Regions from separate parts of the Cupriavidus sp. 22TCCZM04-2 genome, predicted to be linked through region 1. Evidence: predicted binding sites of a transcription regulator. Region 1 holds the regulator's gene; the other holds the start of a gene.

Region 1 (3,409 bases):
AGCCACCGGCAGCGCCGTTGCCATCTCTTCAAAATCGATCGCCTGCTGATCCAGTAGCGCCGCCTGCGATTGCGCCTGGGCGTCTTCGAGCGGAGGCAGTTCGTCCAGCGTACGCAAACCCAGATCGTCCAGGAATGCCTTGGTGGTCGCATAGAGTGCCGGTCGCCCCGGTACATCGCGGTGGCCGATGACCTCGATCCAGCTGCGGTCTTCCAGTTTCTTGACCACCTCCGTGCTAACCGTCACGCCACGGATTTCCTCTATGTCACCACGCGTTACCGGCTGACGATAAGCAATGATCGCCAACGTTTCCATGACGGCCCGCGAATACTTGGGGGGCTTCTCGGGATTGAGGCGATCGAGGTATTCCCGCATCTCAGGCCGGCTCTGGAAACGCCAGCCGCTGGCCAGTGCCACCAACTCGACCCCGCGCTGGCGCCAGTCCTGGCGCAACTCATCAAGCAGGACCCGAACAGTGTCCGCGCCGACATCGTCTGCAAACAGACGGCGCAGGTCGCTCACGCGCAAGGGCTCCTGCGCACAGATCAGCGCAGTCTCGAGGACGATCTTCGCCTCTTGGGTATTCATGTTGGGTGTGCAGCCTGTCTTTGCACCTGCTCAGGGACGAATCCGGAGCCCTGGACATTGTGGATTTAACGGTGCGATTGCCACCGCCATCTCATCGCGCAGCAAACCCGAAAGCGTTTCGCTTCGAGACCGTGCACCTTCTTTTGCTTCGATTTGCCGGGTGTGTTCCGGCAGGAGATTGCCCGGTCACCGGCAAGTACCAGTGCACGAACCTCTTGCACGCGCCCACATGGGCGGACATGGCTTCCGGCGAACGTCCGCCTGGGCCGCAAGAAAAACGAATATCGGGATCAGGGCCAGCAATGACCGCACCACGGTCGCAGAGCCAGCCGGACTTTTGAACAGATATTATGAACCGGATGGACTGCGGAAGGGTTCGGCGCCGAAATGTCGGCTTGTCCGAAACTCCGGACGCCCTTTTTTTGGAAGGGCTGCCAGGCGCCGCTCGGAAACACGCCGCGCGATACCGCAATGCAGGCGATTGTATGGCATTCCCGCATCCGCCTGCAACCACCGCGCACTCCCGCGCCTTCACGGTGGCGTCAAAACACCAGGCAAAAACCATGCTCGGCCAGCGAATGTGGCAATAACACCGCTCGACCGATTCCCAGGCCGCCGAAGACCATGACCGCCAATCCAGCTCCCATCCTGACCCAACGGCGGCGAGCCCAAGCGCGCAGCAGCCCCGAAAAGCTGGATAGCGCCAGCAAATTCGGTAGCGTGCCAAGCCCGAAGGCGCCCATTACCAGGGCACCCGAGGGCGCATTACCGGCCAGTAACGCGAGGGCAAGCGCACCATAGACCATGCCACAGGGCACGAGCCCCCACGCCAAGCCCATGCCGTAGCGGCGCACCAGACCACCGCTTCTCGCCGCCGTGGCCGGAGTTTTGCGGCGAAGCCGGCCGAAGCTTCCGGCAACGGCGGTCCCCGCGCGCGCGCCGAACCGTTCCAGCCACACGATGGAAAACGCTTCGCCGCGTAGCAGGCGCCAGCCAGATACCAGCAGCAAGGCGCTCCCGGCGCCAAATAGCCAGCGCTGAACCGGCAGGTAATCCTGGCGCCAGGCCGTCGCCCCCACCGCTCCAAGGATCGCACCGAGCAGCATGTAAGTGGAAATCCTGCCCACATGCATCACCAGCAACTCCAGGAGCCAGTCTTGGGGGCGCCGCACCACGGCAATCGGCACGTCCACGGCGCGCTGCTCGACTGCGAGGGCAACGCCACCGCACATGGCAGCGCAATGAAAGCCCCCCAGCAAGGCAAGCATGAAAACACTGAGAAGCACACCAAAAGTCAATTGCAACTCCCTACCGCATCACATCGCGCGTTAAAATGCATGCATTGCGCCCTCGCCGCTCATTCCTTGCAGGTTCCAATTGCTAACATCCATCCCCGTCACCGAGATGTCGCCCCGTTGCTCCACTTGCGGCATGGGGCAACTGTGCCTGCCGGTGGGCATGAGCCAGCAGGATCTGCAAAAGATGGATACCCTGGTGCAAGAGCGCGTCCGTGTCCACAAGGGCGAAACCCTGTACCGCATGGGCGATCCGCTGACTGCGGTTTTTGCCATTCGCTTCGGCACCCTGAAGACGCATGTCACCACGGAAGACGGCCGCTCGCAAATCACCGGCTTCCATTTGCCTGGCGAAGTGGTCGGCCTCGACGGCCTGGGTGAAATGCAGCACGCCTCGGATGCCACCGCGCTTGAAGACACGGAAGTATGCGTCGTACGCATGGCCGATCTTCAGACGCTGTCCATGGATCTGCCATCGCTGCAGCAGCAGTTCCTGCGACTGATGGGGAAGGAAATATCGCATGATCAGCTCATGCTCGTCACGCTGGGGTCCATGCGTGCCGAAGAGCGACTTGCCGCGTTCCTGATCAACCTGTCAGAACGTCTGTCCGCACGCGGGTATTCGTCGACCGAGTTCGTCATGCGCATGAGCCGGGAAGAAATCGGCAGCTATCTCGGATTGAAGCTCGAAACGGTCAGCCGCCTGTTCTCACGATTCGCCGAGGCGGGCCTGATCCAGATCCGTCAACGCCACGTCAAGCTCGTCGACATGGAAGGCATCAAGCAAGTCTACAGCCGCTCCTGCTGAGGCCGTCTGACCGCCTTGCCTGGCAAGACGGTCCGCTTCAGCCCAATCACTCCAGCTCGTCCGTTTCGCTGAGCTTCGTCGGCATGGTATAGAGCGTCAATCCGCTGGACAACGCGCAGAATACCCAGGCCAGCAAGAACCCGATCGTATAAATGGCCTCGCGCGAGGCCTCGATCGGGTGGCCGAAGAAATTCAGATCTCCGGGATCCACCACCGAAAACACGGTTGCCGTGGCCACCCCGGCCATCAGGAACGCCGGCCACAGTACCCACATCAGCCAGCGCAGCCTCATGGCCGCCTCGCTTGCGGTGCCTTGGCACTGCCCGGGACCCCTTCTGCTTTCTCGACGACCAGGCCGTGCCGGGACACACCTTCGACTACCGGCCGGTCAGGATGGGTAGAAGCCAGCCAGATGGTTACGCCGCAAGCCACTATGGCCAGCAACGGGCCGCTCATCAGAAGCCACGGCCACGGCTCCTTCCACCACGGATTGCTTTCTTGCATCGTCTTGCCCCCTTCGTCGGCGCCTCACCGAGGCGCTCGCGGTTGGTACGGCGCAGCGCCGATGCGCTGCACCGCCCTTAGCATCACAAATTGCGCGGCACGATGAAACTGGTAGATTGCCTGATTTGCGCACTACCTTGCCCCGAACCTTCGCTTGTCACCGTCACGCTGATCTTGTGCGTACCCTGCGCGGCATCGTCGATCGGCACGCGAA
Region 2 (3,409 bases), on a different contig from region 1:
TGACGCGATTGCGCTTTTCGAGGCCGCCGATGATGCGGTCGAGCGCCTCGTCGAAATCGGCCATTTCCACGGCGGCCTTGTTCTTGCGCGTGGCAAGCAAGGCCGCCTCGTTGACAAGGTTCGCGAGGTCCGCACCGGCGAAGCCGGGTGTGCGCGCGGCCAGGTCATGCAGAGCGACTTCAGGGGCGAGCGTGACATTGCGAGCATGGACGTGCAGGATCTGCTCGCGCCCCGCAAGGTCCGGGCGGTCAAGCACGATGTGGCGATCGAACCGGCCCGGCCGCAGGAGCGCTGCGTCAAGGATCTCCGGACGGTTGGTGGCGGCCATGATGATGACCCCTTTGTTGGTGTCGAAGCCGTCCATTTGCACGAGCAACTGGTTGAGCGTCTGTTCTCGCTCGTCCTGGCCGCCTGCCACGTTGAGGGTGCGGGTCTTTCCAAGCGCATCCAGCTCGTCGATGAAAATGATGCAGGGCGCCTTCTGTTCGGCCTGCGCAAACAGGTCCCTGACACGAGCAGCGCCAACACCGACAAACAGCTCGACAAACTCGGACCCGCTCATGCTGAAGAACGGCACACCGGCTTCGCCTGCAACCGCGCGCGCCAGCAACGTCTTGCCGGTGCCGGGGGCACCAAGCAGCAGCACCCCTTTGGGTATCTTGCCGCCTAGTCGTCGATAGCGTTGGGGCGACTTGAGGAAGTCGACCACTTCCATCAACTCTGCCTTGGCCTCGTCGATGCCGGCGACGTCAGCGAATGTGACGCCGGTCTGCTGCTGCAGATAGATCTTCGCCTTGCTCTTGCCAATTTCGAGCAAGCCGCCCCTGCCCCCGCCCATGCGCTTGATCACCAGGGTCCAGATTCCGAGGAAGACCAGCGCCGGTACGATCCACGAAAGGACTGCGCCAATCCACTTGCTGTCGGCTTCACCCGCGTACCGGACATGTGCGGCGTCCAGATCTGACAAAAGGTTGGGGTCATTGATGCGTACGGTAGTGAACGCGTGCTCGGCGCGTCCTGACTTCTGCAGCGCCGCGGCTTGGTCGCGGGGCAGAATGGCTTCCAGCCCGGCTGCGACGACAGTGCCGCTGATTTCGGTTTCTCCAACGCTGGCGGTGCGGACCTTTTCGGCTTTGAGCAGCGCCTTGAAGTCGCTGTAAGCCAGCGTCTGGATACTGGCGGCACCGATGTAGAACTGCAGAATCAGTATCGCTACGGTTGTGAGAATCAGGTACCAAAGCGAGAACTCGGTTTGCTGGCGTTCCATGGTTCGATTGGCGGTAGGGACTGACCTCGACAGGTTGCTGCTTCGTCAAACATAGTGCCGGCCACCGGGCCAGGGTTGATCGGCGTCAACGGCCGCGGAAAGGGCGGAACACGCCATGGCCATGCGTTGGGAAGCCCGGGATACCGGCCGCGCGGAATTTGCGATGACGACGGGCGAAGTTTCGGCCCCGCGAGTCCGCGCAAGCCGAGGTGCCTGGTGGACCTGCGCGAGCCCGCTTACGTGCTCGGCTGCACACATGTAGTGGAAAGCGGAGCCGAGTTGATACGAGAATCCTGATTTGCCGGCCGCGGCCCGGCAAGCGCGCTTCGACTGCGCGCGATCCCGCTGCGGAACTGGTAGCAGGTTGACGCTTGTCAACCCCACCTCCTCGAGGATGCCTAAATTTACCGTGAGCGAACGTTCTGGCCGGGCGCATGGCTCCGATCCAAAAAAGGATCTCCGCATGCACGAAACGTCCCGACTTCCACTGACCGACCGGCACCTGCTTCTTCTGCTGGTGGTGAACGAGCCCGGCAGAAGCACCGATCCGTTTCAAGCTCAGGATAAGGAGCGAGCATGAACTACAGCAGCATTCTGGTCCATCTGGATCGCAGCAGGCATACGACGACCCGGCTGGCGCTGGCGACCCAACTGGCGAGCTCCCATGATTGTCCGTTGATCGGCCTCCTGGGCAGCTTCATTCCCGATCCCGCATGGTTCTACCTGATGGACAACGCCGCCGACTATATAGAAAGGGACAGGCAGGGTCGCAAGCTGGTCGGGGAACGTATCCGGCACCAGTTCCAGGAAACGACAAAGTCTCTTGGCGCAGGCGTGGAATGGCGGGCAGCCGAGCACGATGTGCTTTCCACGGTGCTGCGCGAGTCGCGCGAGGCCGGCCTGATTGTCGCTGGCCAGTATGACGCCAATGGCGAAGAAGGCCCGCTTGCGGCCCAGGTTCTTGAGGCGTTGCTGCTGGAAAGCGGGCGGCCGGTAATCGTGGTGCCGTGTGACGGGCAGTTCGAGACAACAGGAGCGCGGGTGATGGTGGCATGGAATGGCAGCCGTGAAGCGGCACGGGCCCTGCATGACGCGCTGCCGCTCATTGGCGGAGCGGCGGCACGCATACTGTGTGCCCCGACTGCTGCCAAGGAAGCACGTACGGACGCCACGCCGGTCGCCCATGCGGTGCGGGTCCTGGAGCGACACGGCGTGACGGTGGAGGTCGAGCACGGGCCGGGCGGTTCGGACCTGACTATCGGTGAATTGCTGTTGTCCCGTGCCGCCGACTTCGATGCCGACCTGATCGTGATGGGTGCCTACGGCCATGGGCGCATGCGGGAGCTTGTGCTTGGCGGCGTCACGCGCACATTGCTGTCGTCCATGACGGTGCCCGTATTGTTCTCGCATTGAGATTCGGATCGGCACGGCGGTGCCGAAACGTGGATCGCGGATGTCCCGGTGACGGCGCCCTTCGGTTCAGTCATGCAGAAGGAGAAGGCAAATGTACACAAGGATTCTGGTGGCGATAGACGGGAGTCGCTGCAGCGATCTCGGCCTGGACGAAGCCATTGGTCTGGCCGCGGCGAGCGGTGCGGAGCTTGACATCGTGCATATCGTCGACGGCGGATACGAAGAGCCGGACGTGCGTGCGGGGCTGGTCCGTGCAGGGCACCGGCTTCTGGCCGAGGCGCAGGCGAAGGCGGCGTCGAAGCAAGTGCGCAGCCAGGCAATCCTGGCCGACCAGATCCTCGCGCTTGGCGATCTCGGCAAACAGGTCCAGCAGATTGCGGAAGAGCGTGGCGCCCAGATCGTGGTAGCCGGTACGCATGGCCGCTCGGGTATCGGTCGTGCATTGATGGGAAGCGTCGCGGAAAGCCTCCTGCGCCACGGCAGCTTGCCCGTATTGCTGGTCAAGGCAGGCGGGCATGGCGGTGCGGCGTCCTGATTCCGGTTCGGGCGCCTCGGGCGCCCACGACCGGCGCCGCGGACGCGTTGCGCCGCGCATGCAGGCGGCTACGACGAAAGCATCCATGGCGCCGCCCCGGGCCAGCGCAACCAGTACGGCCGATGCGATGGGTGTGCTACCGGCAAGGGACGAAGACCGGGGCGCGGCGCTGGATGTGGTGGACCGTGTCTCCG

What was found. The regulator FNR, encoded in region 1, switches genes on or off when oxygen is low (the NO sensors DNR and NnrR bind a similar motif). The targets are predictions, from matches to a motif close to TTGATNNNNATCAA.
Region 2: the regulator FNR is predicted to act here: its motif matches at 1,632-1,645, upstream of AC3FKG_RS04220 (universal stress protein).

What each region holds. Positions count from the first base shown of each region.
Region 1 covers NZ_JBYOJS010000006.1:120,016-123,424, forward strand. The annotation lists gene scpB (SMC-Scp complex subunit ScpB) at 1-588, opposite strand, end outside; gene AC3FKG_RS11905 (sulfite exporter TauE/SafE family protein) at 1,131-1,886, opposite strand; gene fnr (fumarate/nitrate reduction transcriptional regulator Fnr) at 1,966-2,691, shown strand; gene AC3FKG_RS11915 (hypothetical protein) at 2,738-2,983, opposite strand; gene AC3FKG_RS11920 (FixH family protein) at 2,980-3,195, opposite strand; gene ccoG (cytochrome c oxidase accessory protein CcoG) at 3,279-3,409, opposite strand, start outside.
Region 2 covers NZ_JBYOJS010000002.1:183,737-187,145, reverse strand. The annotation lists gene ftsH (ATP-dependent zinc metalloprotease FtsH) at 1-1,267, opposite strand, end outside; gene AC3FKG_RS04220 (universal stress protein) at 1,844-2,680, shown strand; gene AC3FKG_RS04215 (universal stress protein) at 2,772-3,215, shown strand; gene AC3FKG_RS04210 (hypothetical protein) at 3,343-3,409, shown strand, end outside.